One region of the Arthrobacter sp. GmRoot5-12 genome, then DNA from elsewhere that is predicted to be linked to it. Evidence: predicted binding sites of a transcription regulator. Region 1 holds the regulator's gene; each other region holds the start of a gene.
The links. The regulator LexA, encoded in region 1, represses DNA repair genes until DNA is damaged. The targets are predictions, from matches to a motif close to TCGAACANNTGTTCGA.
Positions count from the first base shown of each region.

Region 2: the regulator LexA is predicted to act here: its motif matches at 6,869-6,884, upstream of AC6JAM_RS09140 (shikimate dehydrogenase).
Region 3: the regulator LexA is predicted to act here: its motif matches at 5,321-5,336, upstream of AC6JAM_RS08050 (LexA family protein).

Region 1 covers NZ_AP046056.1:257,615-267,350, forward strand. The annotation lists gene priA (bifunctional 1-(5-phosphoribosyl)-5-((5-phosphoribosylamino)methylideneamino)imidazole-4-carboxamide isomerase/phosphoribosylanthranilate isomerase PriA) at 1-685, opposite strand, end outside; gene AC6JAM_RS01160 (CG2302 family histidine operon protein) at 782-940, opposite strand; gene hisH (imidazole glycerol phosphate synthase subunit HisH) at 941-1,702, opposite strand; gene hisB (imidazoleglycerol-phosphate dehydratase HisB) at 1,699-2,325, opposite strand; gene AC6JAM_RS01175 (histidinol-phosphate transaminase) at 2,387-3,505, opposite strand; gene AC6JAM_RS01180 (LysM peptidoglycan-binding domain-containing protein) at 3,614-4,015, opposite strand; gene lexA (transcriptional repressor LexA) at 4,369-5,103, shown strand; gene AC6JAM_RS01190 (ATP-dependent DNA helicase) at 5,182-7,242, opposite strand; gene hflX (GTPase HflX) at 7,235-8,815, opposite strand; gene AC6JAM_RS01200 (class I SAM-dependent methyltransferase) at 9,252-9,736, shown strand, end outside.
Region 2 covers NZ_AP046056.1:1,992,292-2,002,027, reverse strand. The annotation lists gene pcaC (4-carboxymuconolactone decarboxylase) at 1-252, opposite strand, end outside; gene AC6JAM_RS09165 (alpha/beta fold hydrolase) at 249-1,067, opposite strand; gene AC6JAM_RS09160 (lyase family protein) at 1,060-2,535, opposite strand; gene pcaG (protocatechuate 3,4-dioxygenase subunit alpha) at 2,532-3,089, opposite strand; gene pcaH (protocatechuate 3,4-dioxygenase subunit beta) at 3,094-3,966, opposite strand; gene AC6JAM_RS09145 (bifunctional sugar phosphate isomerase/epimerase/4-hydroxyphenylpyruvate dioxygenase family protein) at 4,023-5,894, opposite strand; gene AC6JAM_RS09140 (shikimate dehydrogenase) at 5,894-6,775, opposite strand; gene AC6JAM_RS09135 (IclR family transcriptional regulator) at 6,923-7,789, opposite strand; gene AC6JAM_RS09130 (MFS transporter) at 8,024-9,343, shown strand; gene AC6JAM_RS09125 (ATP-dependent DNA ligase) at 9,454-9,736, opposite strand, start outside.
Region 3 covers NZ_AP046056.1:1,760,610-1,770,345, forward strand. The annotation lists gene AC6JAM_RS08015 (putative bifunctional diguanylate cyclase/phosphodiesterase) at 1-1,147, shown strand, start outside; gene AC6JAM_RS08020 (EAL domain-containing protein) at 1,318-2,379, shown strand; gene AC6JAM_RS08025 (DUF6480 family protein) at 2,457-2,693, opposite strand; gene AC6JAM_RS08030 (hypothetical protein) at 2,828-3,142, shown strand; gene AC6JAM_RS08035 (glycerophosphodiester phosphodiesterase family protein) at 3,139-3,963, opposite strand; gene AC6JAM_RS08040 (hypothetical protein) at 4,006-4,269, opposite strand; gene AC6JAM_RS08045 (Cof-type HAD-IIB family hydrolase) at 4,380-5,198, opposite strand; gene AC6JAM_RS08050 (LexA family protein) at 5,351-5,782, shown strand; gene AC6JAM_RS08055 (Y-family DNA polymerase) at 5,807-7,105, shown strand; gene AC6JAM_RS08060 (ABC transporter substrate-binding protein) at 7,274-8,452, shown strand; gene AC6JAM_RS08065 (carbohydrate kinase family protein) at 8,531-9,478, opposite strand; gene AC6JAM_RS08070 (alpha/beta hydrolase) at 9,520-9,736, opposite strand, start outside.

The DNA of each region.
Region 1 (9,736 bases):
TGCCCACAATCGCGCCTTCCACGCCCAGCGGGACCAGGGACCGGAGGACCTTCAGGTCGTCCAGGCTGGAGATGCCGCCGGAAGCCACAACCGGCTTGCCGGTCTTTTCCACCATCTGGCGGAGGAGTTCGACGTTGGGGCCCTGCAGAGTGCCGTCCTTGGTCACGTCGGTCACGACGTAGCGGGAGCAGCCGGCCTCTTCGAGACGGCCAAGGACCTCCCACAGGTCCCCGCCTTCCTTGGTCCAGCCGCGGCCGGCGAGGGTTGTTCCGCGGACGTCGAGGCCCACGGCGATTTTGTCGCCAAAGCGTTCGATGGCCCGGCGGGTCCACTCCGGGTTCTCCAGTGCAGCCGTTCCCAGGTTGACCCGGGCCACGCCCAGGTCAAGGGCGGCTTCCAGTGTTTCGTCGTCGCGGAGGCCACCGGAGAGCTCCACCTTGATGTCCAGCCGACCCACGACTTCCCGGAGCAGGTCTGCGTTGGAGCCGCGGCCGAAGGCGGCGTCCAGGTCCACCAGGTGCACCCATTCGGCGCCTTGCTGCTGCCAGTTCAGCGCAGCTTCAAGGGGGGTGCCGTAGCTGGTTTCACTGCCCGCCTCGCCCTGGACCAGCCGGACGGCCTGGCCGTTTACGACGTCGACGGCTGGCAGCAGTTCAAGTACCGGCAGGTCATGTGCGGTGGTCATACTCATCCTCGGTGTCGATTTCGGTGCGGAAAGCAGGGCGCTGGGTCCGCGATGCTGTTGGGGTGAAGTTGGCGGCCCTCGCGCTGTGGGCTGTGGTCAGTTTGCCGGCAGGGTCAGCAGGTAGGCCGCCACCAGTGACATGGCGGCCAGGACGTAGAACGCCACCTGTGTCCAGAGTGGCTTGCGCTGCTGCCGGAATGAGATGCCGCCACCGATGAGGATGCCGGCGAGGCCCATCAGGAGTACCGACCACATCTAGGCGTCACTGCCGGCGTCCGCCGGTGCTGCAGCGGATTGACCGCCGGCCGGTTTCCGCAGGCCTTCCACCCAGTTGCGCAGGAGCCGCGCACCGGCGTCGCCGGACTTTTCGGGGTGGAACTGGGTGGCGCAGAGGGGGCCGTTCTCGACGGCGGCGATGAAGGGGCCGCCGTGTTCGGACCAGGTGACCAGGGGCGGCGCCATCCGTGGCTGGATGACGTCGAAGTTCCATTCCTGCACGCCGTATGAGTGCACGAAGTAGAAGCGTTCGTTTTCGACCCCGGCAAAGAGTTTGGAGCCTTCCGGCACCTTGACCGTGTTCCAGCCCATGTGCGGAACCACCTCCGCGGGGAGGGCCTCTACCTTGCCGGGCCATTCGCCAATGCCTTCGGCTTCGGTGCCGTGTTCCACTCCGGCTTCAAAAAGGACCTGGAGGCCCACGCAGATTCCAAGCACGGGGCGTCCGCCTGCCACCCGCCTGCCGATCAACCTGATGCCGTCCACGGCCTTGAGTTCGCGCATGACGGTCTCGAACGCACCTACGCCCGGAACCACCAGGCCGTCCGCGTTCAGTACATCCTCGGGCTTGGCGCTCAGGATTACTTCCGCGCCGGCACGTTCCAGTGCCCGGACTGCGGACCTGACGTTCCCGGAACCGTAATCGAGCACGGTGACCGTGGGTTTGCCCTCAGGTGAAGGCAGCTTGCCTGATGCTGACGGGTCGATGATCGCGCCGTCTTTGAGGACCTGGCCGCTCACAGCGCCCCCTTGGTGGAGGGGATGCCTTCAACCCGGGGATCGGGTTCGACGGCGGCGCGGAGGGCGCGGGCGAAGGCTTTGAACTGTGCCTCGACGATGTGGTGCGGGTCCCGTCCGGCCAGCACGTTCATGTGCAGGCAGATGCCGGCGTGCAGTGTGATGGCTTCGAAGACGTGGCGGGTCAGGGAACCGGTGAAGTGGCCGCCGATCAGATGGTACTCCTGCCCGGCCGGCTCGCCCCCGTGCACCAGGTACGGGCGTCCGGACACGTCCACCACAGCGTTCGCAAGCGCTTCGTCCAGCGGAACGGTGGCCTCACCGAACCGGCGGATCCCCGCCTTGTTCCCGAGGGCGGTCCGCAGGACCTCGCCGAAGGTGATGGCCACGTCCTCAACAGTGTGGTGGACGTCGATGTGGGTGTCACCCGTGGCCTTGACCGTCATGTCGATCAGGGAGTGCTTGCACAGGGCCGTGAGCATGTGGTCGTAGAACGGCACGGAGGTATCGATGTCCGATACGCCGGTTCCATCGAGGTTGATCTCCACGAGCACGGAGGACTCGCTGGTGGCACGCTCCATGCGGGCGGTCCGGGCCGCAGCCGTATTCGATCCGGTGGGACTCATGGTGAAGGATCCTTTGTGGGAGAAGAAGTAGTTCAAGGCGCCCAGCGCCGCAGTATCAAGTCTAGGCGGGAAGCGCGGCCTGGCCCGCAAGGATGCGTTCCAGGGAGGTAAGGAAGGCTGTGGTTTCCGCCTCAGTGCCTGCGGTGACCCGAAGGTGGCCGGGGATGCCCACGTCGCGGATGAGCACTCCGGCGTCCAGCAGCTCCTGCCATACCTGGTGCGGATTTTCCAGGCCCCCGAAGAACACGTAGTTGGAGTCCGAGGCGGCAGGCTTGAGGCCCATCCTGGTCAGTTCGGCCACAATGCGGTCCCGCTGCGCCTTGATGTCCTGGACATCGGCCATCAGTGCCTCGCGGTGTTGGAGCGCGGCCAGTGCGGTTGCCTGGGTAATCGCGGACAGGTGGTACGGAAGGCGCACCAGCCGCAGGGCATCGGTGACCTCCGGGGCCGCGGCCATGTAGCCGAGGCGGGCGCCGGCGAGCGCGAAGGCCTTGCTCATGGTGCGGGAAACTATCAGCCGCTCCCGGCCGGGCAGCAGGGTCAGGGCGCTGGGCGTGCCGTCATGCGCGAACTCGTGGTAGGCCTCGTCGACGATCACCACGGTCTGGCTGTCCTCGCCGGCGTCATAGACAGCCTCCACAACGTCAAGCCCCAGGCCGGTCCCCGTGGGGTTGTTGGGCGAGCAGAGGAAGACGATGTTGGGCCGCAGCTCCTCGACCTGCCGGGCGGCGGATTCGGCGCTCAGGTCGTAGCCTTCCGAGCGCACTCCCGTGATGTATTGGGTGTCGGTTCCGCTGGCGAGCAGAGGGTACATGGAGTACGTGGGTGGAAAGCCCAGGGCGGTGCGGCCGGGGCCGCCGAAGGCCTGGAGGATCTGCTGCAGGACCTCGTTGGAGCCGTTGGCTGCCCAGAGGTTTGATTCGTCGAGCCCGTGCCCCAGGTATTCCGCGAGAGCTTTCCGCAGGTCGGTGAATTCCCTGTCCGGGTACCGGTTGAGGCCTGCAGCTGCTTCCGTGACCGCCGCGCTGATGGCGGCGCGCACGTCCGCCGGAACACCATGGGTGTTCTCATTGACGTTCAGCAAAATGGGAACGTCCAGTTGGGGTGCCCCGTAGGGGGTCAGCCCGCGAAGATTGCTGCGGAGGGGAAGTCGGTTCAGACGCTCTAGCTGGTCGTTCACCTGAACAGTTTAGTTGCCGCGGCAACTACCGGAAAATGTGACGGATTCTGTTCGCCACCGGCGTTGCTGTCCCGGTCATCTTTCTCAAAGGCCAACCCCAGGTGCCGCTCAGTGCGTGGGGACGAACAGCTGCTGCCCCGGCAGCACAGCGGCGGCCGGAAGGTTGTTGAGCTGGACGATGTCCGCCACCACGTCCCGGGCATCGCGGTCCGGAGCAACAGCGCCTGCGATGCTCCACAACGACTGGCCCGCCTGCACCGTCACGGTGACCGTCGGCGTCACGGCCAAATCCGCAGCTGAATCGGATGCCTTGGCCGGTGCGTTGAAAAGTCCGGACAGGGACAGCAGGAGTACCGCGAGGAGCACAAGCGGAACTCCGATCAGGACGATCCGCCCCCGGCGGGTCAGCCGCAGGGGCGCTGCTGACGGCGTCCGGCGCTGCGAGGGCTTCCGGGTCTGCAGGGAAACGCGGTGCGTAGGTGAAACCTGGTGAAGAGATAAAGCTGACATGAACTAAGCCCTCCTGGACCTGCCGTGCTGCCCGGGTGTCCGCCCGCTGCCGCCCTGCCGTTCACACCATGTCCGGAGCTTCTCCGGCCATGTTTTCGAACGGGGCAATCGCTGGCTAGAACACATGTTCGAACTTTGCTTGTTAAGTTTTAGCACCTATCAACGAACAATGTCGAGACTCGCTAGAACAAATGTTTGAAAAAGCAATGTGGCTGGCCTAGCTTTGAACCAAAGAACAACCACCACTGAAGTTGAACAGCAGGGTCTGACAATGACAGTGGGAGTCCTTCCGGCGGCGCTGTGGAACAGGCCGCAACGGAAGATCCGGCGGCAAGCGAAAGGCATTGGCGAATATGGCAGCAGCAGCCGCCGGGGGCAGGACCGCCCCGCAACCCAGGAAGACCGCCAAGGGCTTGACCCCCCGGCAGAAGAAGATCCTCGAGACCATCCAGCGCTCGGTCAATGACAACGGCTACCCGCCCTCCATGCGGGAGATCGGCGACACGGTTGGCCTGGCCAGCCTGTCCAGCGTGACCCACCAGCTCTCGCAGCTGGAGAAGCTGGGTTACCTGCGGCGCGACCCCAAACGGCCGCGGGCCATGGAGGTGCTGATGCCCCTCACGCTGGACAGCGGAAGCAATGCCGCCGGCGCCTCCCCCGCGCCGCAGGCCACGGGCGGCGGTGCCACGGTAACGGAGCTGCCCACCGCGCTGGATACGGCCATGGTTCCGCTGGTTGGCCGGATCGCTGCCGGCGGTCCCATCCTCGCTGAGCAGCTCGTGGAGGATGTCATGCCGCTCCCCCGCCAGCTGGTCGGCCAGGGCGAGCTCTTCATGCTTAGGGTGGCCGGCGACTCCATGGTGGATGCCGCCATCTGTGACGGTGACTGGGTGGTGGTGCGGCGCCAGGCGGACGCAGCCAACGGGGACATCGTTGCTGCCCTGCTGGATGACGAGGCAACCGTCAAGACATTCCGCCAGCGCGACGGCCACACCTGGCTGCTGCCCCAAAACACGCAGTACGAACCCATTCTGGGCGACCATGCCACCATCATGGGCAAGGTTGTCTCGGTCCTGCGTTCCCTCTGACCGCGTCTCCCGCGAAGGGACGGCCTGCCGGAAATTGCACGGCGGCTGCCCCCGCTGGCGTCGTTCGCCTGCCGGGCCCTACGTGGCCGCGTCCGCGCCCAGCCTGGCCAATGCCGCCAGCGCCTTGCTGCGGTCCGTGGTAGCCCAGAACGGCGGCAGGGCGCCGCGGAGGAATCCGGCGTAGCGCTCTGTTGCCAGCCGGGAATCCAGAACGGCCACCACTCCCTTGTCTCCCGTGGACCGGATCAGGCGGCCGGCACCCTGGGCCAGCCTGATGGCGGCATGCGTGGCCGAGACGGACATGAAGCCGTTTCCGCCGGCCTGGGCCACGGCACGCGAACGCGCGGTCATCAGCGGATCATCCGGCCTGGGGAACGGGATGCGGTCGATCACCACCAGGCGGCAGGAGCCTCCCGGAACGTCAACCCCCTGCCACAGGGACATAGTCCCGAAGAGGCAGGTGTCCGGTTCGTCGGCGAACTGCTTCACCAAAGCGGTCATGGTCGACTCGCCCTGGCAGAGGACAGTCACATCGAGCTTCGGCCGCAGGGCGTCGGCAGCCTCTTCGGCAGCCCGTCGGGATGAAAACAGGCAGAGGGCACCCCCGCCGGACGCTTTGATGAGCGCTTCCAGTTCCTCCAGCGCCTCCGGCGAAACGCCGCGGCCCGGCTTTGGCAGGTGGCCGGCCACGTAGAGGATGCCCTGTTTCGGGTAGTCGAAGGGCGAGCCGACATCCACACCCGTCCAGCTGGGTGCGCCGTCGCCGATAAGGCCCAGTCCCCCGGCCGCGGGTTCAAATGCCGAGCCAATGGCGAGGGTTGCGGACGTCAGCACGACGGTGTGCCCGGCGAAGAGTCCTTCCCGGAGCCTGCCTGCCACGGACAGCGGCGCGATGTTGACCAGCACCGGGGCATTGTCATCGGGCTGGGAATATCCCTGGCCGGGATCGAACGTGCCGGCCCGGGAAAACCACACGACCTCGCGGTTTTCACGGGCAGCAATAAGCCGCTCACACAATTCCAGGATGAGCATGAGGCGGGACCGGGCCAGCTGCCGGCCGCCGTCGGCCGTGGCGTTGCTGTCCCCCTTGGAATCGGACAACGCGGCCCGGCACGCCTCCCGCAACTGGTCCATGCAGTCCAGCTGTTCGTCGTTCAGCCCGTTGGGAAGCAGGCCGCTGGGCGCACCGGCGAGGGCCAGTTCAAGGTTTGCGGCTGCGGCGTTCAGCGCGTCCACCGTGATGGCGGTATGTTTGCGGGCGCCGGAAGCGGCAGCGTGGACCATGGCCACCGACAGCTGACCGGACACGGCTCCGGTGACCCGGTCCTGCAACTCGTGCGCTTCATCCACCACCACGACGTCGTACTCGGGCAGGACTGCAAGTCCTTCGAAGGCGCTGACGGCCAGCATGGCGTGATTCGTCACCACCACATCTGCCTCGGCTGCGTCCTGCCGGGCCAGCTCGCTGAAGCACTCGGCGGCCATGGGGCACTTTTGGGCCCCCAGGCACTCCATGGAAGTGACGGAGACCTGGCGCCAGGCACGGTCCGTCACACCAGGCAGGAGCTCATCCCGGTCGCCGGTGGCCGTCTTCTCCGCCCACTCGCGGAGCCGCACCACCTCCTTGCCAAGCTGGGACGAGGGTCCGCCCACGGAGGCGGCAAAGTGCGGGACGCTGGTGTCTTCGCCCAAGGAGAAAAGCTGACCCTCGGAAGGCTCCTCGGAGGGGAACCCGCCTTCCAGTTTGTGCCGGCAGACATAGTTTGACCGGCCTTTCACCAAGGCAACCTTGACCGGCCGTTCCAGGGCCGGGGTGATGTTCTTCAGCAGCCGCGGCAGGTCCCTGCCAACAATCTGGGTTTGCAGGGCCAGCGTGGCCGTGGACACCAGAGCGGGCTTGTTGCTCTCCAGGGCGTGGGCGATGAGCGGCACCAGGTAGGCCAGCGACTTGCCCGTGCCCGTGCCCGCCTGGACCAGCAGGTGGTTGCCGGTTTTGATGGCCCGGGCCACCTGCCGGGCCATCTCGTGTTGTCCGGTGCGGCTTTGTCCGCCCATGCCGGCGACGGCGCGGTCGAGCAGTTCGATGACGAACTGCTCGCCGGCCGTCTGCGCGGTTTCGCCGGCGGCGGGGTCACTCATTGACGATGAATGGTTCCAGTTCGGACGCCAGGCCCTCGCGGACCTTCACCGCAGCCCTGGTACCTGCCTCAACGTGGTCAACGCTGAGGATTTCAGCGTCGGACTCATGGAGCTTGCTGACCAGGTCTCCGCGGTCATACGGGATGAGGAGTTCCATCTTGACCGAAGGCCGGGGAATGGCTTCGCTGATGGCCTTCAGCAGTTCCGGGATGCCCTCACCCGTCCGGGCCGAGACCACCACATGCCGCGGTTCGCGCTGCTTCAGGCGCTCCACCACGAACGGGTCAGCTGCATCAGCCTTGTTCAGCACGATGATCTCCGGCACCTTGCGGGCATCAACTTCGCTGAAGACCTTCCGGACGGCGGCGATCTGCCCTTCGGGGTCCGGATGCGACACGTCCACCACGTGCAGGATCAGATCCGAGTCCGCCACTTCCTCGAGGGTCGAACGGAAGGCCTCCACCAGCTGGGTGGGCAGCGAACGGACGAATCCAACGGTGTCGGCCAGGGTGTATCCCAGGCCGTCCGCGGTTTCCGCCTTGCGGACGGTGGGATCCAGGGTGGCGAACAGTGCGTTCTCCACGAGGACTCCGGCGTCCGTAAGCCGGTTCAGCAGTGAGGACTTGCCGGCGTTGGTATACCCGGCAATCGCCACGGAGGGCACTTCATTACGACGGCGGTTGGCCCGCTTGGTCTCGCGTGCCGGCTTCATTGCGGCGATTTCACGCCGCAGCTTGGCCATGCGGGTACGGATCCGGCGCCGGTCCAACTCGATCTTGGTTTCACCAGGACCTCGGGAGCCCATGCCGGCGGCAGCGCCACCCACCTGGCCACCGGCCTGGCGGGACATCGACTCACCCCAGCCGCGGAGGCGCGGAAGCAGGTACTCGAGCTGCGCGAGCTCCACCTGCGCTTTGCCTTCACGGCTCTTGGCATGCTGGGCGAAGATGTCAAGGATCAGCGCCGTGCGGTCGATGACCTTGACCTTGACGATGTCCTCAAGTCCGCGGCGCTGGGAAGGCGCAAGTTCAGCGTCCACCACCACCGTGTCCGCGCCCGTGGACATGACGATGTCCTTGAGCTCCAGCGCCTTGCCTGACCCCAGGAAGGTTCCCGGGTCCGGCTTGTCACGGCGCTGCACCATGCCATCCAGGACCTCCGAACCGGCGGTCTCGGCGAGGGCTGCCAGCTCACGCAGCGAGTTTTCGGCGTCGGCAAGCGTTCCCTCGGACCAAATCCCGGCCAGGACCACGCGCTCCAGGCGCAGCTGGCGGTATTCAACTTCGGTGACGTCTTCGAGCTCGGTGGACAGGCCTGCCCTTCGGCGCAGCGCGCGCCGTTCCTCGAGGTCCTGCTGGTCGCCGTCGTATGTTGAGTGTTCTTCGTCGAGGCGGGAAATGGCCTGCGCCTTGCCGAGCACCGCTTTTCCATTGCCGTTGCTCTCACCGCCGGGCGTGCTGACAGTCTTGGCCGGGACGTCCTTGGCGAGGATCCGGTCGATAACAGCCTGGATTTCCTGCGGACTCATGTCCTGGGCGGCTGGATCGGAACCGGTGTTGGGCTGGCTGGTCATGGTCTCCTTTGAAGATTCGGCAATTCCAGAATAGTGCTGATTGCTTGGAAGTTGGAACGTATTCGCGCTGGGCTGACGGCCTGCGGTCATGCAATTCTCCTGGTTGTCTCGCGGCCGGCTGCGATGCCGGGGCCGGGATGCCGCGTCAAGGGGCGGCAGGGCTAAAAAGGCCGGAAAAATAGCGGGAAGTGCAGCAGGAGGCTGACTTTCGAGTATCGTCCGGCGGCCGGGCAGAACAGATGCGTCTGGCCGGTGCACAAGCGGAAGGCTGAAAAACCTGCATCGCTGCGGGACGGGCTGTCGCTGGAGGACAGGCTGCGGGGACGGGCGTGGCCCGTGCCGGCTACTCGAAGATCAGGAACATGCCATCCAGCGTAGCAGAGGGGGTTCTGCACGGTTTCCCATTACGCTGCAAGGGGAACTACTCTGGCCAGTTATGGAGTCCGCACACTATTTCAGCACGTCCCCCGCCGGCCCCTTTACCCGTAAGCCACTCACGGTGGAGCTGGCCGGCGAGACCCGCAGGCTCCACACCTCCGCGGGAATCTTCAGCCCGGACGGGATCGACAAGGGCACCGCGGTGCTCCTCGCCGATGTTCCGGCGCCGCACCCCCAGGGGAACCTGCTGGATATCGGATGCGGCTGGGGGCCCATCGCACTCACCATGGCGCTGCTGGCGCCCGGGTCGACGGTCTACGCCGTGGACGTCAACGAACGCTGCGTCGCCCTGACCAACGAAAACGCGGCCGCGCTGGGGCTGTCCAACGTCGTCGCCAGTACACCCCAGGAGGTGGACGCCGGCGTCAGGTTCGACACCATCTGGTCCAACCCGCCCATCCGGATTGGCAAGGACGAACTGCACGCCCTGCTGAAGCTGTGGCTTCCGCGCCTCGCGGACGGCGGCACGGCATGGCTGGTGGT
Region 2 (9,736 bases), 1.7 Mb from region 1:
GTGCGCCACCATGGCAGTGATGGTGACGGCGGAGCGCATCTGGCGCGGGAGCCCCGGGCGGGTCCAGATACCACCCCAGGCGATCCGGGTGATCATGTCCTGGAAGTCCTCGGTGAACTCATCCTTGTTGGCGTTGGCCCGGTCCACGTGCGCGTCCCCCAGGACTTCGCGCCGGACCACCATGCCGCCGTCGTAAATCTCCTGGCTGGTGGCGCCGGGCTGGACCACGCCGTGCCGCTCATTTCCGCTCACTTGGCTGCTCCTTGGGATTCGGTCCAGCTGATCAGGCTGCGCATGAGATCGGCAACATGCGCGGGAGCCTCGGCCGGTGCCAGGTGCGCCACGCCTTCCAGCGTGACGGCAGTGGCGGTGCCGCCCCCGGCGGTGATGCCGGCTGCCACCTCGTCAGCCATGGCCGGCGTCGCCACGCCGTCCACCGCGCCGGCGATGACCTGGGTGGGGACGCGGATGCTGCCCAGCTGGCTGCGGACGTCGAAGGAGGCCAGGGCCTCGCAGCAGAAGGCGTAGCTGAAACGGTCGGCGTCGCGCAGGGCGTGCAGGAGCCGGCTGCTGAACTCGGGTTCCCGGTCCATGTAGCCCGGCGCGAACCAGCGCTGCGCCGAGCCCTGGATCATCACGGGTGTGCCCTGGGCGCGGACCGTTTCGGCCCGTTCCAGCCAGCCCTCCGGGGTGCCGATCTTCGCCCCGCTGTTCTGGATGGAGAGGCTCTTGAGCCGCTCGCCGTGCTTGATGCCCAGCTGCAGGCCCACGGCGCCGCCCAGTGAAACGCCGGCGTAGTGGAATGTTTCACCGGGGGCGATGGAATCCACCAGGTCCACCACGGCGTCCGCGAGGGCTGCGACGTCGAAGGTTTCGGTGGCTGCCGGAGAGACGCCGTGGCCGGGCAGGTCCCAGGCGACCACGTCGTAGTCATTGCCGAGCAGGGTGGCCACCCTGTTCCACAGGATGGAGGAGGTGCCCAGGGATGGGCCCGCCACCAGCAGGGGGTGGTCGCCAAGGGGTCGCTGGGGGGACAGCAGCGCTGCCTTCAGGGTTGGCTTAGCCACGGGAAGCTCCGTTCGCGTCGGTGGTCTGGGAATCAAAGTCGGGGAACGCCGCCAGGATGCGGCGGGAGATCTCGGCCGCCTGGCCCAGGTAGCTGCCGGGGTCCAGGAGCTCCTCCAGCCGCTGGTCGGGAACGACGGCGGCAGGGACGGCCTCGCGGAGCAGCTTCCGGTAGGTGGCGGCCTGGTCGGAAGGCGGTGCTTGAAGGGTCTCGTCCACCACGTCCTGCAGCTGCTGCTTGCCGGTGCGGCCGTCCTTCCCGTCCAGGAGGGGCGCCACGGCCGCGCTGACGCCTTCTGCCAGCAGCAGCGGCCCGGACAGGTCCAGGTTGCGGCGCATGGCGTCGGGGAACACCTGGAGTCCTTCGGCGAGCTCACGGATATGTCCGGCAGCGCCGAGCGTGAGCGCCAGGAGCTGGCGGAGTGCCGGCCATTCGATGTGCCAGGCGCCGTCCGGGCGTTCGTCGTTGAAGGTGGCGGCGGCCAGGTGCAGCTGGGCAGCCAGGCCGGGCGCCTGCAGTGCGGCGCTGCGGACCAGGACGGACAGGACCGGGTTCTGCTTTTGCGGCATGGCAGAGGAAACCCCGCGCCCGGGAGCGCGTGGCTCGGCAAGCTCGGCCACCTCGGGCCTGCTCAGGAACAGGACGTCCGCGGCGATCTTTCCGAACGCATCCAAAACCGAAGCCAGCCCATGCCCAAGGGACGTGATGGCCAGCCGGTTGGTGTGCCAGGGAGCCGCCGCGGGGGCCAGGCCCAGCTGGGCGGCCAGGGCATCGGCCAGGGTAAACGGGGTGGCAGTGGATCCGTCGGTCAGCACGGTTCCGGCGGCGAGCGTTCCCGCAGCCCCGCCGAACTGGACCGGGAACTCCAGGCCTTGCAGCTGCCGGCCCGCGGCGGCCACGCCCTGGAACCACTGCGCGGCCCGGAGCCCGAAGGTATAGGGAAGCGAATGCTGCGTCAGGCTCCGGCCCACGCACAGCGTCTGCGCATGTTGCCCCGCCAGGGCGGCCAGCGCCGCGGCGGTGCCTTTGAGGTCGGCCAGCACGGCGTGGACGGTGTTGCGGGCCACCAGCATGAGGGCGGTGTCCAGCACGTCCTGGCTGGTCAGGGAGGTATGCACGGCCTTCCCGGCACCGATCCCGGCGCTGTCCAGCGCGGCCACCTTCTTCCGGAGGTCCGCCAGCAGCGGAATGACCGGGTTGCCGCCGCCCTGGGCACGCAGCGCGATGTCGGCGAGGTCGTATCGCCCTGCCTCGGCAGCGGAAGCCACGACGGCGGCAGAACCGGCAGGTGCCAGGCCGGCCCGTTGCAGCACGGCTGCCCAGCCCGATTCGACGGCGAGGATCGCCGCCAGCACTGCCCGGTCCCCCGTCAGCGCCGCCACCAACGGTGACGCTGATACGGGACTGAGCAGGCCGGCGTCGGCCTCTTCCGCGAAGGCGCGCAGATCTCCCGGGGCGGCGTTGGTCACTGGAAGTCCAGGAAGACCGTCTCGCCCTCACCCTGGAGGCGGATGTCCCAGGTGAGGCCGCCGTCAGGGTCGCGGCGGGCGATGAGCGTCTTGCGGCGCTCCGGATCCAGCGAGCTGAGCAGGGGGTCGTTGGCCAGCGCCTCGGCGTCCTCAGGCAGGTAGATGCGGGTGAACAGCCGGTTGGTCAGGCCGCGGGCAAAGAGCGCCACGGAGATGAACGGCGCCGCGCCCGGTTTGGTGGGGCCGGGGTTGACCGTGGTGAACGTGAAAACGCCGGAGTTGCCCACGGCGCCGCGGCCCCACCCGGTGAAGGTGTAGCCGTCGCGGACCAGGGAGCCGGTGCGCTGGACAACCCTGCCGTCGGCGTCCGGCTGCCAGATTTCCAGGATGGCGTCCGGGATGGTGTGGCCGGCGCCGTCGTAGACGGTGCCCTGCAGGCGGATGGAGCCCGGGAAGCCGGGAGGCAGCAGCTCGTTGTCCTTCTCGAACGGAAGCGCATAGCCATAGAAGGGGCCAACGGTCTGGCCCGGGGTGGGAACAAGTTTGGTGCTCATTTTCCTACTCCTCGTCACCTTCTGCGCCGAGCGCCTCGTTTTCGGTCCAGGTCCGCTTGGGCCCGGTCAGGACGATGTCCCAGTTGTAGCCCAGGGCCCACTCGGGCTCGGTGAGGCTGTGGTCGTAGGTGGCCACCAGGCGGTCGCGGGCGTCCTGGTCCACGATGGTCTGGTAGATGGGGTCCAGCGGGAAGAGCTGGTCGCCCGGGAAGTACATCTGGGTGATGATGCGCTGGGTGAACTCCGTGCCGAACAGCGAAAAGTGGATGTGGGCGGGTCGCCACGCGTTCAGGTGGTTCTTCCAGGGGTAGGCGCCGGGCTTGATGGTGATGAACCGGTAGGAGCCGTCCGGGCCGGTGATGCAGCGGCCGATGCCGGTGAAGTTGGGGTCGATCGGGGCGGGGTGCTGGTCGCGCTTGTGGATGTAGCGGCCGGACGAGTTGGCCTGCCAGATTTCCACCAGCTGGCCTGCCACCGGGCGGCCGTCGCCGTCCAGGACCTTGCCGGCGACGATAATCCGCTCGCCCAGCGGTTCGCCGTTGTGCTGGATGGTCAGGTCGGACTCCAGGGCGTGCACGTCCTGGTGCCCGAACGCCGGCGAGTACAGCTCGATGGTCTCCGGATCCGCGTGGTGCAGGCTCTTGGTGGGGTGGCGCAGGATGCTGCTGCGGTACGGCGGGTAGTCCAGCCGCGGCTGGGTTTCCGGCTGGGCGCCGTCCTTCAATGCCCGCTGGTAGGCCTCGCCGATGGCGTTGATCTCTGCGCTGAGGTCCGCCTGTGACTCGATGGCCTTGTCCAGGGGCTGGTGGGCAGCCTTCGGTTCGGCCGGGGGCACGAGTTCCTCCGACTCCAGCTCGGCGGTGATGTCTTCCGGCATGGCTGGCTCCTTTCTGATCTGTTCGGTTTCTTGCGTCCGGGGTTGTGTGGTGCGGTCTAAGGCGTGCGGTGCAGCGAGTCGTACTGGACGGCGTGGCGCACCGGAGCATTGGGGGCGCCGTAGCCGTCGTAACCGCCGCGGCGTTCCACCATTTCGAAGAACACGCTGCCCACGGTGGCGGTGTAGAAGTGCAGGAATTCGCCGTCGGCGTCGCGGTCGAACAGCAGGTTCAGCTCCTGCAGGGTGGCCAGGAACCCAGGCTCCAGGTCGAACCGGGCGTCCAGGTCCTCGTAGTAGTTGGCCGGGATCTGCAGGAATTCCAGGCCCCGTTCCCGGGCTGCCCGGGCTGTGGCCACGAGGTCGTCCACGGCAAAGGCGATGTGCTCCTGGTAGGTCTTGCGGACCTCGCTCCGTGCCTGCTGGATGGGGGCAAGGTTGAGCACCAGCCGCACCGCGCCGTCGGAGGTCTGCATGACCTGCGAGCGCACCAGCCCGCTGGGACTTGGCACCTCCGCGAACGGCTGCGGCTCCAGGGCCAGGGCGCTGGTGTAGAAGAGGACAGCTTCGTCGAAGTGCTGCCACGGCTGGGCAAGATTGACGTGGTCGATCACGGCACTGGCTCCGGCGGACGGGTGCTCCAGCCCCTCCCCGAACTCGTGGGTCCACGCCGCCGTGCCGTCCGGGCTGCCCTGGCAGAGAAAGATCTCGGTGGAATCGGGCGCGGAGATGCCCTGGAAGACTTCCTCGTCCGCCTGCACCTTGCGGGCCACCACGGGGGCCTTGAGCTGCTGGGCGCGCGCCGAGGCAATCACGGGGGAATCGACGTCGAACCCCAGTGCGGCAATGGCCGGCTCGGCATGCCGGGCCGCCTGTTCGTTGATGATCACCCGGGCCTGGCCCATGGTCCACAGCTGGACGTCCTTGGTGCGGTGCCTGCCCTCGAAGGCGAAGCCCAGCTGGCCCAGGAGTTTCTCCAGCTGCGCGGTGTCGTCCGCCTTGACCTCGGCAAAGTTGAAGCCCGCGGGTTCGTTCACCTTGGGCAGGGTGGCAAGTTCCATGGGGTAACGACGGCGGAGCGCTGCTCCGTTGCCTGGTGCGGCTTCGGTACCGGCCAGCCATTTGGCGCTCTGTTCTTCAAGCCAGATGAGCGACCGCATGGCATCCACGGCCGTCCGCTCCACGTCCGACTGGCGGAAAACGTCATTGAAGACTTCCAGCGAGACGGGTCCGGTGTACCCGGCCCGGACCACGTGGCCCATGAACTTGGCCAGCTCAAACTGGCCCTCGCCCGGGAACACCCGGTAGTGCCGGCTCCAGGACAGCACATCCATGGAGAGCTTGGGGGCGTCCGCAACCTGGACGAAGAAGATCTTCTCCGGGTTGAATGCCTCAATGTGGGCGGTTTCCCAGTCCCGCGAGAGGATGTGGAAGGAGTCCAGGCAGGTGCCCAGATTGGGATGGTCAACCATCTCCACCAGCCGGTAGGCATGCTCGTAGTCGTTGACGTACTTGCCCCACGCCAGCGCTTCATAGGCCACCTTGACGCCGTGGTCGCCGGCCAGGTTGGCAAGCTGTGCCAGCTGCTCGGCGCGGAGGCCGTCGTCGTCGATGGTGGCGGTGGCAACGTTGGAGCAGACCAGGATGGTGTCCATGCCCAGGCGGGCCATGAGCCGGAACTTGGCCTCGGCCCGGCGGAGGTTGGCCTTCAGCAGGTCCGGGCTGACGCCGTCGAAATCCCGGAAGGGCTGGTAAAGATCCAGGCCAAGGCCCAGGTCGGCGGCCAGCTTGCGGACGTCCTCGGGACTCAGCGGGGACGTCACCAGGTCCTGCTCGAAGATCTCGATGCCGTCGAATCCTGCGATGGCGCAGGCCTGCATCTTCTCTTTGAGGGTTCCGGACAGGCAGACGGTGGCGATTCCGGTGCGCATCAGGCAGCCACCTCTTCCGCTGCCACGAGCTCCAGGAAGTGGGCGCGCATGCGGTCCGGGTCCGCGTCCAGGCCGGTGAAGATCCGGAACGCGTCCGCGGCCTGGCCCACGGCCATCCGGCCGCCGTCCAGGACGTCGCAGCCCTTGGCCCGGGCGCCGCGGACCAGTTCCGTGTCGATGGGGCGGTAGACGATATCCGCCACCCAGTGCCGGGACTCCAGCAGGTCCAGGTCCAGCGGCACGCCGGGGTGGGCGGCCATCCCCACGGGGGTGCAGTGAACCAGGCCGTCGGCCACGCGCATCAGCTGCGGCAGCTCCGCCGTCGTACCTGCCGTGACGGTGCTGTCCGGGAAGAAGCCCTGGAGCTCGGCGGCCCGGGCTGCCGCGCGTCCCGGGTCCACGTCCACCAGGTGCAGGGTCCTGACGCCGGCGGTCAGCAGGGCGTAGGCGACGGCAGATCCGGCACCGCCGGCACCGAGCTGGACCACGCGGTCCAGCGACGCCCCGGGGAGGCCGGAAGCCAGTGCCGCGGCGAAGCCGGAGAAGTCGGTGTTGTAGCCGATGAAGCGGCCGTCCCGGATCACCACGGTGTTGACGGCGCCCAGGCGGCGGGCGTCCGGGGAGATTTCGTCAAGGTACTCCAGGACCAGCTGCTTGCAGGGATGGGTGATGTTCAACCCATTGAAGCCCAGCGTCCGGGCGCTCTGCAGGATGCTGCCGACGGACTCGCCCGCCAGGCCCAGCTCCAGGAGGTCGATGGGGCGGTAGAGGTAACGCAGGCCCTGCACGTCACCTTCCCGTTCGTGCATGGGCGGCGTGAGCGACGGCGTGACACCGTCTCCAACCAGTCCCACGAGGTAGGACTCAGTTCGAATACTCATCCGTGCAGCTCCTTTGGTAACGGCACCGGCAGTGTCCATGCGGGGATGGGCTGCGCCGGTGATAGGGATTACAGTACAGCATTTGTTCACTTCTCGCACTACTGTTCGAGATACGAACCAAATATTTTGAGTAACGGCACAGGCGCCTTAGCCGCGCTGCGGAAGGCGTGCAGCCAACTCGGCTGCCGCATCGACCAGGACGGGGACGTGGGCCTCCAGCTCCTCGAGGCTCAGGCGGAAGACCGGAACGGCCGTCGCCAGGGAGGCAAAGGCGTGGCCCTGGCTGTTGAGCAGGGGCACCGCCACGGCACGCATGCCGGCCTCGTTCTCCTCATCCATGACCGCGTAGCCGCGGCGGCGCACCTCCTCGATTTCCGCCCGGAACGCGTCCCGGTCGGTGATGGAGCGGGCGGTGAGCGCCTCGAGCGGGAGTTCCGCGAGCAGCCGCTCCCGTTCCGCATCCTCGGCGAATGCCACCAGGGCCTTGCCGACGGCAGTGGTGGACAAGGAGCCCAGGTGGCCCGGATCGCTGGTGACGCGGAAGATCTGCGGCCCGTCCACCTTGCTGACGGTGAGGTGGTGCAGGCCGTCCCGGACGCTGAGGATGGTGGCTTCCCCGGTCTGCTCGGTCACCCGGCGCAGGATGGGCATGGCAGTGCCCGCGAAACCGTGGTGGTTGGAGACCCGCTGGCCCAGCTGGAAGATGCGCAGGCCCAGGTGGTAGCGGCGGCCGTCCGGCTCGTAGTCAACAAAGCCGTCACGGGTCAGGGATCCGAGCAGCCGGTAGGTTGTGCTGAACGGCAGTTCCGCGCGGCGGGAAATTTCCGCGGCGCTGGCACCGCGGGGTTCGTCCCCCAGGAGGACAAGCAGGCCCAGGGCCTTGCCCACCATGTCCGTGCGTTCCGCAGGACGCGCGCCAACCTTCGCCTCCGGGGGCATGGCGTTCACGGGCTCCGTGGCGGCAGGGGCAGCAGCGGATTCTTCATTGGCCGCTGTGGTTTGGTTCACACTCATGGCAATCATGTTGCCACAATGTGAGAGCTATTTCTAGATGGTGATTATTTTCTTGACAGGTGACTGCCCTCACAGTCATAGTTTCTATATCGCACAAGTAGCTCCCACCATGTGGCTACTGACGCCGGGTCTTCTTCCGGACTCCAGCCGCATCGCGCCCCGCCCGCACCAAGGCAGCGGCGGCTGCGACCTCCAGATCCATCCGCGACAATGTCGTCACACCAAAGGAACACCATGAGCCAGACACTTCCGTCCGCCGGGGCGGGTGCCCTCACCCGTGCCGGGACGCCCAGGAAAGCAGCCCTCGCCAGCTTCCTGGGCAGCGCCGTCGAATACTACGACTTCTTCATCTTCGGATCCGCTGCGGCGCTGATCTTCCCCAAGGTCTTCTTCCCCGATGCAGACACCAACGCTGCCATCATGTCCTTCGCCACCTTCGGCTTCGCCTACGTGGCACGTCCCGTGGGCGCCATCATCCTGGGCCACTTCGGCGACCGGGTGGGCCGCCGGAAGGTCCTGATGTTTACCCTGCTGCTCATGGGCGCGTCGACGTTCGTGATCGGCTGCCTCCCCGACTTCCACACGGTCGGCTGGTGGGCCCCGGTCCTGCTGGTGCTGGCCCGCCTGTGCCAGGGCCTCTCCGCCGCCGGTGAGCAGGCCGGCGCCTCGTCCATGACCCTGGAGCACGCTCCGGACAACCAGCGTTCCTTCTTTACGTCCTGGACCCTCACCGGTACCCAGGGCGGCCAGATCCTCGCCGCCCTGGTCTTCATCCCCGTCCTGGCCCTGCCGGATGAGATCAAGTACGGCATCGGCTGGCGCGTCCCGTTCTGGCTCAGCGCCGTCGTGGTCATGGTTGCCTTCTTCATCCGCCGCACGCTGCACGAGCCGCCGGCCTTCGAGGAAGCGCAGAAGAACGCCCAGATCTCCAAGCTCCCGGTGGCCGACCTCCTCAAGGGCCACTGGCGCGACGTCCTGCGTGTTGTCGCCTGCGCCTTCATTGCCGCCGTCTCCACCGTCTTCGGCACCCTGGCCATCAGCTACGCCAAGACCGTGGCCGGAGTGGACGGCACCACCACCCTGTGGCTCGTCGTGGGGGCCAACCTGGTGGCCCTGGGCACCCAGCCGCTCTTCGGGAAGCTCGCGGACAGGATCGGCCGCAAGCCCGTCTTCATTTACGGCGCCGTGGCCAGCGCAATCCTCACCCCGCTGTTCCTGCTCAGCCTGGAATCCCACAGCATCCCGTTGATGTTCGTTGCAGCCATCGGCTTCTTCTCCTTCGGCTACGCCGCCTCCAACGCCGTGTGGCCGTCCTTCTACGCCGAGATGTTCAGCACCAAGGTCCGCTTCTCCGGCCTGGCCATCGGCACCCAGCTCGGGTTCCTGATGGCTGGCTTCGCCCCGGCCATTGTGGCTGCGATGGGCGGCATCCAGGCGGGCGGCTGGGTCCAGATCAGCATCTTCACCGCCATCATCTGCGCCATCGCCGCCGTCTCGGCACTCACGGCCAAGGAGTCCTTCCGGACCCCCACCAACCTGCTGGGCGTGAAGTAGGCGCCGACGTCACACCAGCCCGGTTTAGAGCCGGAAAGCCCGCCATTCCCCCAAATGGCGGGCTTTCCTTCGTGAAAGATGGGCTGCTTCGGAAGCGTCCCGCAGGGCACTTACCCCCGCCCGGTCTCCAGCACCGAGGCCAGGTCAAAATTGACCGGTTCCTCCAATTGCTCATAGGTGCAGGACTCCGGGTCCCGGTCCGGGCGCCAGCGGTTGAACTGGGCCGTGTGGCGGAACCTGTCGCCCTCCATGTGGTCGTAGCGGACCTCCACCACCAGTTCGGGCCGCAGTGGGACGAAGGACAGGTCCTTCCCGGCGCTCCACCTGCTGCCTTCGGCGTTCCGCGGCGTCCGTTCCCCTTCTTCCTGCTTGCCCCACGCCCACGGGTGGCCC
Region 3 (9,736 bases), 1.5 Mb from region 1:
ACACACGGCCGGCGACCAGGTCCTGGTGACTGTGGGCGAAAGGCTCCGGACCGCGGTCCGCGCGGCGGACGTCGTCGCCAGGCTGGGTGGTGACGAGTTCGCGATCGTCATGCCGTCGGCGTCGGCAGACCAGGCCGCCATCGTGGCGCACCGCATCCTGGCCGCGCTCACCGAACCCATCGAACTGCCCGGCCGCAGCGTGCGTTGCGGTGCCAGCATCGGGCTCAGCGTGGGCAGTGAAGGCCACAGCCCGGAGGACATGCTGATGGAGGCCGACGTCGCCATGTATGCCTCCAAGGCCGAAGGGCAGAACAGGCTGCACCGGTTCGAGCCGGCCCTGCTGCTGATGCGGCGGCTCCGCAGCCAGCTGGTGGACGACCTGCGGGCCGCCATCAAGGATGACGCGCTGACGCTTTACTACCAGCCCGTGGTGGAGCTCGCCACGGGACGGATCGAGGGCGTGGAGGCACTGGTCCGCTGGAACCACCCCACCCGCGGCTTCATCATGCCGGACGAGTTCATTCCCCTTGCCGAGGAGGCGGGACTGATCTCGGAACTGGGCCTGTGGGTGCTCAGGACGGCTGTGAGGCAGCTCCGGGCCTGGATCGACGCGTGCCTGCTGGACAGCACGTTTTCCGTGCGCGTCAATATCTCCGCCACGGACCTGCAGAGCCTGCAGTTCATCGAGGACGTGCGGAACGTGCTCCAGGAGACCGGGGTCAGGCCCGACCAGGTGGTCCTCGAATTGACCGAAGTGGCCATCGTCAAGGGCAATGAACTGGACCGGTACTCGCTGGGCGGGCTGCGCGGCCTGGGCGTGGGCATCGAAATTGACGATTTTGGCACTGGCTACTCTTCCATCAGCTACCTCCGCCGGCTGCCCGTGGACCGGGTCAAAGTGGACAGAACGCTGATTACCGGGCTGGAGACCGATCCCAGCCAGCCCGCCCTGGTGGCCGCCGTGCTGCAGCTGGTACGGGCGTGCGGGCTGGAAGCCGTATGGGAAGGCGTGGAAACCGCTGAGCAGGCGGAAATCCTGCGCGGGCTTGGCTGCCGCAGCGCGCAGGGCTACTACTTCAGCCGTCCGGTTCCGCCGGACCAGATACCCCAACTGCTGGCTGACCAGCAGGAAAGCGCTAACCAGTAACGCAAAACTACTGCGCTTTTGTGGCCGCCGTTATACGATCAGCGTGCGGTGTCTGGTTTTTCGCCGCCGCGAAATTCAGGTCTGGCAACACCGTACTTTAATAAGGCGTTTGGAAATTTGAACATTATTGGGCCATCGGGTCATTACTTCGTCAACTGGGGGCGTTGCTAATGTCGGTTCGGGTACAGGCATGGGGAATTATCGCTGCCGTGCTGGCGGATACGGATCCTGCGGGAGCCGCTGTCCGGCAACGGCTGAGCAGGAGCCTCGACGAGAATCCAGGCGTGCCGGAACGCGCTTTGCTGGAGTATCTCCTGGAGACCCGGCGCAGCGATGCCAACACCGTGGAAACACTGGAAGCGGCCAGGGACATGCGCCTCACAGCGCCCACCCTGCCGCCGCAGTTCGCTGAGCAGCTGGACGCCATCCGCAGCATCTCACGGATCAGCGCCCTGCTCGAGAACCAAATGCTGATGACCGCATTCCAGCCCATTTACGGCCTGGAAGGAAAAACCGTGGTCGGCGCGGAAGCCCTCTCGCGCTTCGTCAGCGATGACGGTGCCGCTGCAGAACTGTGGTTCGCCGAGGCCGCGGCCGTGGGCCTGGGCGCAAACCTGGAGTTCTCGGCTTTGGGATCCGCCGCGGCGGCAGCCCGCGACCTGCCGGACAACCTTTATGTGTCCCTCAATATTTCGCCCACCTCCTGCATGGACCCGCGGCTGCCGGAACTGTTCGACCATATTGAACTCCCCATCGACCGCATAGTGCTCGAATTGACCGAGGACATTCCGGAAGAGGAATATCTGCAGTTCATTTCCGCGATCAATCCACTGCGGGAAAAGGGCCTGCGGATTGCCGTCGATGACACCCACACCGGGGCCGGCGCCCTCAGCCGCATGATCCACCTGCGTCCAGACTTCCTCAAGGTGGGACGCAACGTGATTGGCGACGTCGACAAGGACGGCCTCCAGCGGGCACTGTCGGCCTGCCTGGTGGACTTCACCGACCAGATCGGCACCATCCTGGTGGCTGAGGGGATCGAAACGGTGGGCGAACTCAAGGTCCTCACCGAACTTGGCATCAGCGCCGGCCAGGGTTACCTGCTGGGGCGGCCGTCAGTGCGGCCCCAGGATTGGGCCAACTGGAACACGCGGCTGGACGTGGACGGCCTGGAGCGCCATTTGGCGGGACCAGGGGAGTCGCGGGGCCGCCATGGCAAAGAGACTTCCTGACACACACCACGCTCACACCTAAGGCGAGCAGCGCGGCGCATGGCATGACGCCAGGCGCCGCGCCTGCCATTTGACCGCTATTCGGAGTGGCCCTGGTCCCGGCTCATCTGGTCCTCTGCCGGCGGCGTCTCTCCCGGGGGCACTCCCCCGCCCGGTTCCAGCCCGGTGACATTGCCCTCCGCCGGGTCGGGGTTTGGCGAACCGGCCGCCTCCCTGCTGCGCTGCTCCGCCAGGTGCGGCTGGGCGGCGCCAACGTCTTCCTTCCCCGGGCGGTCGGGGTTCGCGGGGTCATTCTCCGGATGGTAAGTGCTCATGCTGGTCTTCCTTCCTCTCCGGCTGCGGTCCGATTCCCCAGCACTGGACTAATTGTAAGCATGCTGATAATTCTGGAGGAGTAGGGCCGGTATGCCGCTGGGCGCCGGCACGCAATGTCGGAAGGAGCAGTCAGATGGGAATCGGCGACAGCATCGGCAAGGCAGCAGAAAACGCCATGGAGGACCTGGCCGGAACATCCAAGCCGACGGAGAAGATGGATGTGCCCGACCCCACGAACCCCAATGACGACGTGGAAGTCCACTCGTCCCTGAGTGAAGGTTCAAATGCCATGGAGGCGGAGAAGCAGAAGGCGCCCGGCCTCAAGACAGGGGCTGCCCCGGCACCGGTCTCCAACCGTCCCCTGGGCGGTGACACCGACGAAACTGACCCTGGCCAGGCGGACCGCGACGGCCTTACCGGCGACGCCACCGCGCCGTCCGGAGGCTAGGAACCCGGCGCAGGCGGGTGGCCCTGCGGCCACTCCCCGCGCTCCATGAGCACTTCGCGAAGCAGGTCCGCGCGGTCCGTGACGATGCCGTCCGCGCCCAGGTCGAGGAGGCGGTGCATTTCCGCGGCATCGTTGATGGTCCAGACGTGCACCGCCAGGCCAAGGGCGTGGGCGCGGCGGATGAACCCGGCGGTGACCACAGGGATCCGTCCATAGCGGACGGGGACCTGCAGCGCATGGACGTCCCTGAGCACCCGGCGCATGAGCCGGTGGAACACCGGGCGTGGAAGCACGGGGCCCAGCAGGGTGAAGAGGGCATTGGAGGACACGCCGGCGGAGGAGGCAACCGGCCGGCTGAGCAGTTTCAGCACCGCCCGCCGTCGACGGTCCGAAAAACTGGTGACCAGCACCCGCTGGTGCACTTGGTGCCGCTCGATGGCGGCGGCCGTGCTGTGGACGGAGCCCCAGTCCTTGACGTCCAGGTTCAGCCGGGCGTGTGGCAGCTGGGTCACCAATTCATCGAACGTGGGGATGGGCTCGCGGCCGTTGATCCTGGCCTTGGCGACGTCCGCGGCCGGCAGGTCCGCCACGCGGCCGCTGCCGTCGGTCAGGCGGTCCAGGGCTTCATCGTGGAAGAGCAGCAGCACGCCGTCGGCCGTGGTGTGCACGTCCGTTTCCAGGTACCGGAAGCCCAGTTCGACGCCGGAGCGGAACGCGGCCATCGAGTTTTCCAGCCCCTCAGCCGAGAACCCGCGGTGGGCCATGGCGATGGGTAGCTGCCGCCCGGCGTCGTCCTTGTGCTCGAAAAAGGGCAGGGTCACAATGTGAGCGTACCCGAGCCGCGCGGGGTTGGGGCCGGCGGGTCAGTCAGCGCAGTCGGTTTCCCCGCATGGCACAATGTCCACCCCGTCGCCGCAGTGCAGGAGCGTCCGGCCGCGGCCCCCGTCCAGGTGGACCCAGACTGCCGTGTGGTCGGCGGTGATGGTGTCCACCACGCCGCCCGCCTCAAAACCGGGAGAAAGCAGGACGCGGACCCGGTCGCCCTGGCGCAGCTGCTTCCAGTGCGGAGCCGGGGTTGCTGGCCGGTGCGGCCCATCGGCCATGTGCTGTTTGACGTTCCTTGCCATGGTTGCCCCCTATGAGCCGGCGTAAGTAGTGCCCGCTTTCCATGGTTCACGCTAGGGGGCGAAGGTAAACGCCAGGTGAGCGGCAGCTGTGAATACGGGGGCTGCTGCGGTCAGGAAAACTGGACGCCCAGGGAGGCGAGCCGCGCCTCCAAAACCTGGGCCACGCCGTCGTCGTCAAAATGCGGTGCCTGCTGCCCCGCCGCGCGGATGGCCTCCGGATGGCCGCTGGCCATGGCATAGCCGTGACCCGCCCACCGGAGCATCTCGATGTCATTGGGCATGTCGCCGAAGGCCACCACATCCGCGGCGTCAATGCCCAGCCCCGAAGCGTACTCGGCCAGGGTAACGGCCTTGTTGACCCCCGGCAGGGAGAGTTCCAGCATGGCAACGCCGGGCGAGGAGTGGGTCGTCGCGGCCAGGTGCTCGACGGCGGGTGCCACCTCGGCGAGGAAATCATCGGGTGTGCCGTCGCGGACGATGGCAAGGAATTTGACCACCGAATCGTCACTGGTGAGCGTGTCCTTCAGCGGGGCCGGGGTGAATTCGGCCAGCAGCTCGCTGGATTCATTTTCGATGAAGCCCGGTTCCAGATGGAATCCGGTGAGCGTTTCCGCTGCGAACAGGGCCGCGGGGCGGAGCGCCTTGATGATGCCGCGGACCTCCAGGACGGTGTGGATCGCCAGGGTGCGGGCGGAGACCAGGCGGTCCGCCTCCAGGTCCCAGACCACGGCACCGTTGGAGCAGATCACCCGTCCCGTGTGGCCCAGCTGCTCCTCGAGGGGGTGCAGCCAGCGCGGCGGACGGCCCGTGACAAACACGAGCTCGACGCCGGCATCGCGGCAGGCGTGGAAGGCGCGGATGGTGCGGGGGCTGATTTTTCCGTCGTGCCCAAGGATCGTTCCGTCAATATCGCTTGCTACCAGCCGCATGATGCCAGTCTACGTGGGGGTTTGTGCACCGTCGCCGCCGGGGCGGCCGCTTCGGGTCCGCGGGCTGTCCAGGGACGGCCGGGGTGGTGCCGTTGTCAGCCTCCGGGTCTACACTGAAACTATCGAACATATATTCGAATAAAAGGTGTGTTGTGGGCGTTATTATCGGTCCCCGCGTGATAGATGCGGGCGCCTCGTTGTTCTCGGTGCTGATCTCCCCCGTGGCGGTGGCGGCAGGGTTTCCGTCTCCTGCGCAGGACTACTTTGACGGGCGGATCGACTTGAACGCGCACCTCATCAAGGACATCACCAGCACCTTCGTGGTCCGGGTCACCGGGGACTCCATGGAGGGCGCCGGCATCAGCGACGGTGACGAACTGATCGTGAACCGGGCACTGGAGCCGAAGGACGGGTGTGTGGTGATTGCGGTGCTGGACGGGGAGCTGACGGTTAAGCGCCTCCGCATCACCGGCACCGGCGTGGTGCTGCAGGCGGAGAACCCCAAATATCCGGATATCCACGTCCCCGCCCTGTCCGAGCTGACCATCTGGGGTGTCGCCACCAGGTGCCTGCACCATGTCTGAGATATTCCACGTTTGAGGAGCAGCATGCCTAAGCCGGTGCTCATGCGGCGGATGCCGCAGATCGCCCACGTGGATGTCAACTGCTTCTACGCCTCCGCGGAGCGCGCCTTCGACCCCTCCCTGGAGGGCCGCCCGCTGGTGGTGCTGTCCAACAATGACGGCTGCGCGGTGACGCGCTCCCCCGAGGCGAAGGCCCTGGGCATCGCCACCGGCGAGCCCTGGTTCAAGCTCGCGCCGCGGGCCAAGGAGTGGGGCCTGGTGGCGAAGTCCAGCAACTATGAGCTCTACGGGGACATCAGCTCCCGGGTGATGGAGCTGCTGGGCAGGTACTCGGCGTGGCTGGAGGTTTACAGCATCGACGAAGCGTTCCTGGGCGTGAAGGGAAAACCCGACGAGCTGCTGGCCCTGGGCCGCAGGATGAAAGAGGCCGTGCGGCGGCACGTGGGGGTGCCGGTCTGCGTGGGCATCGCCCCCACCAAGACCCTGGCAAAGCTCTGCAACAAGTGGGCCAAGAACAACGCCGCTTTTGGCGGGGTCTGCCTCTGGGAGTCGGTCCCGGCCGACGTTCGCGAGGCCCTCATGGGCCGGTTGCCGGTGGACGAGGTGTGGGGCATTGCCGGGCGGCTGATGAAGCGGCTCAACGTGTTGGGCATCTTCACCGTGCTGGACCTGGTCCGGGCGGATCCGGTGGCGATCAGGGACAAGTTTTCGGTGGTGCTGATGCGCACCGTCCTGGAACTGCGCGGCACCCCGTGCATTCCCATGGAGGAGGAGCGCGTCGGCCGCGACCAGCTGATATTTTCCCGTTCCTTCGCCACTCCCGTGACCACCGCCGCCGGCCTGCGCGAGGTTCTGAGCATCTACGGGCAGCAGGCGAGCGCCAGGCTGTCCAAGCACGGACTGCAGGCGAAAGTGCTGACGGCCTTCGCTGCCACGTCCCCCTTCAGGGATTACGAACAGGCCTACCCTTCGGTCTGCGTCTCCTTGCCCATGCCCACCGCGGACCCACTCCTGCTCACCAAAGCCGCCCACGCGCTGCTGCCCAATATCCGGGATGGACTGAAATATGCCAAAGCGGGCCTGATGCTCACCGACCTGCGGCCCACGGGAAACCAGCCCCCGCTCGAACTGTTCGAGAACCGGCACGAGGAACGCGGCATCGGGCCATTGCTTGAGGATGTGAGCCGCCGGTTTGGACGGGGGTCCATCGGGCTGGGGCATGCGGGCATCAAGTCGGGCCTGGACTGGACCATGAAGCGGGACATGCGTTCGCCCCGTTACACCACGCACTGGGACGAGCTCCCCCTGGTGAAGGCCGCGTAGGGGCACCAGGAGGGCCGAATCAAGACGCTCCGCGACGATTTTTAACGCCCTGCTACGCCGCATTGAGGCTTCGCGTCTCCCCGTGAACCACTGCGACACGAATGATTGTGGGGCCGCCGGGCGCTCCGTAATCTCGTCTCAGCATCAGCCCCAGCAAAGGATTTCCCCATGGCAAACCCGCAGGACAAGAGTCCGCAAAACCAGCAAGCATCCACCCGCATCGTCGCCGGCGGGTCAGCCAAGCCCCAGCGCCCGCTCGGCCTCAAAATCGGCATCGCGGCAGCCGCGCTGGCCCTGATCGGCGGGGGTGCCGCCGTCGCCTCCGCCGTCAACAACGGCACCGCTGCACCGGCAGCCGACGTGGCGCCCGCCGGCAACCCGGCGGCCGAGCTGAAGCTTGGCTACTTCGGCAACGTCACCCACGCCCCCGCCCTGGTAGGGGTCAGCAAGGGCTTCATCGCCGATGAACTGGGCAGCACCAAGCTCAGCACCCAGGTGTTCAACGCCGGCCCCGCAGCCATCGAAGCGCTGAACGCCGGCGCCATCGACGCCACCTACATCGGCCCGAACCCGGCCATCAACTCCTTCGTGAAGAGCCAGGGCGAATCCGTCAACATCATCGCCGGTGCCGCGGCCGGCGGCGCACAGCTGGTGGTCAAGCCGGAAATCGGCTCCGCTGCAGACCTGAAGGGCAGGACGCTCGCGTCGCCGCAGCTCGGCGGCACGCAGGACGTCGCCCTCCGGGCCTGGCTTGCCACCCAGGGCTACAAGACCAACGTGGACGGCAGCGGGGACGTGGCCATCAATCCCACCGAGAACGCCCAGACCCTAAAGCTGTTCCAGGACGGCAAGCTCGACGGCGCGTGGTTGCCTGAACCGTGGGCGTCACGGCTGGTGCTGACGGCCGGAGCGAAGGTCCTGGTCGATGAAAAGGACCTGTGGGATGGCACACTGTCCGGCAAGCCGGGCGAGTTCCCCACCACCATCCTGATCGTGAACCGGAAGTTCGCCGCCGACCACCCGGACACCGTCAAGGCGCTCCTGAAGGGGCATGTGAAGTCGGTCGAGTGGCTGAACGCGGCACCGGCCAACGAAAAGGCAACTGCCATCAACGCCGCGCTCAAGGAAGCCGCCGGGGCCGAACTGAAGGCCGACGTCATCGACCGTTCACTGAAGAACATCGTCTTCACCGTGGACCCGCTCGCCGGAACCTACCAGAAGCTCCTGGCCGACGGCGTGACTGCCGGCACCACCAAGCAGGCGGACATCAACGGCATCTTCGATCTGCGGGCCCTCAACAGCGTCTCGGACGGGAAGACCTCGGCAGCGGGGCTTGGCAAGGAGTAGGCCCTCCCTCCATCGGTTGCTCCGCAGGTGTCCTTTTGAGTCCTCAGAGCGGCACTTGCGGAGCAGCCGATTCGACTCCTAACCCTCTTCGCCAGTTCCCAGCCGGTCCATCTCAGCCCGCGTCGGCGGGTTGGCGCCGGGCCGCGACACCGTGACAGCCGCTGCACGGGCAGCATGCGCAAGGAGTTCGGCCAGCCCTTCGGCGGGCAGGTCGCGCAGCGCCCCGCGGTTCTGCGCGCCGTCCAGGTCCCGGTCCACCAGGCCGGACAGCAGCGCCGCCATGAAGGAATCCCCAGCCCCCACGGTGTCCGCCACGTCAACTTTCGGTGCGGGAACGGACGCTTCGCCGGCGCGGCACACTCCCCACGGCCCATCCGCGCCCCGGGTCACCACCACAAGCGCCGGCCCCTCCGAGCCTCCCAGGGCCAGCCACTTCCGCGCCGAGTCCAGGACGTCCTGCCCCGGATAAAGCCATTCCAGGTCCTCGTCGGAGGCCTTGACCACGTCCGCCAGGGTGACGAACTTCTCCGCCTGCCGCCGCGCGAAGTCCACGTCGGTGATGATGCTGGGCCGGCAGTTGGGATCGAAACTGATGGTGGCCGAGGGGTGGGCGTACTCGACGGCGGCCAGGACTTCGGTGGCACCAGGCATCAGCATCGTGGCTATCGAACCCGTGTGCAGCAGCGTGGTGCCCTGCAGCATGAAGCCGAGCCGGTCCGCGAGGCCCGGGAGCTCCCAGGTGAGGTCGAACGTGTAGGTGGCGGCGCCGTCGTCGTCAATCAACGCGGTGGCCACGCTGGTGGGCAACTCATCCGGCGGTACCGGCAGCATGACGGAACTGGCGCGCAGGTGGGCAGCCACCGAATCGCCGTACGCGTCCCGGCCGTAGCGGCCGATGAACTGCACCGGATGGTCCAGCCGGGCCAGGCCCACGGCAACGTTCAGCGGGCTGCCGCCCACATGGGCCTCAATTCCGGAGGCGCGCTGGACAACGTCAACAAGGCCTTCGCCGATCACTGTGAGCATGGTCATACTCTGCCAGAAAGCGGACCGGTCAGCAGGTCGTGTCAGCGGAGCAGCCGGCCCACCAGTTCCCGGCACGTGAGATACGCCTCCGCCGTGACGTCGATCAGGGCGAAGTGGTCCCCCGGCACCCTGACCAGCTGTGCCGGCACGGGTCCGGCCTGGCTGGCCTCAACATAGGTGGTGGACATGCTGAGGGGGACGTCGTCGTCCCCCAGCGCGTGGACGGCATAGACGGGAATGTCCAGCGGCAGCGCGGCC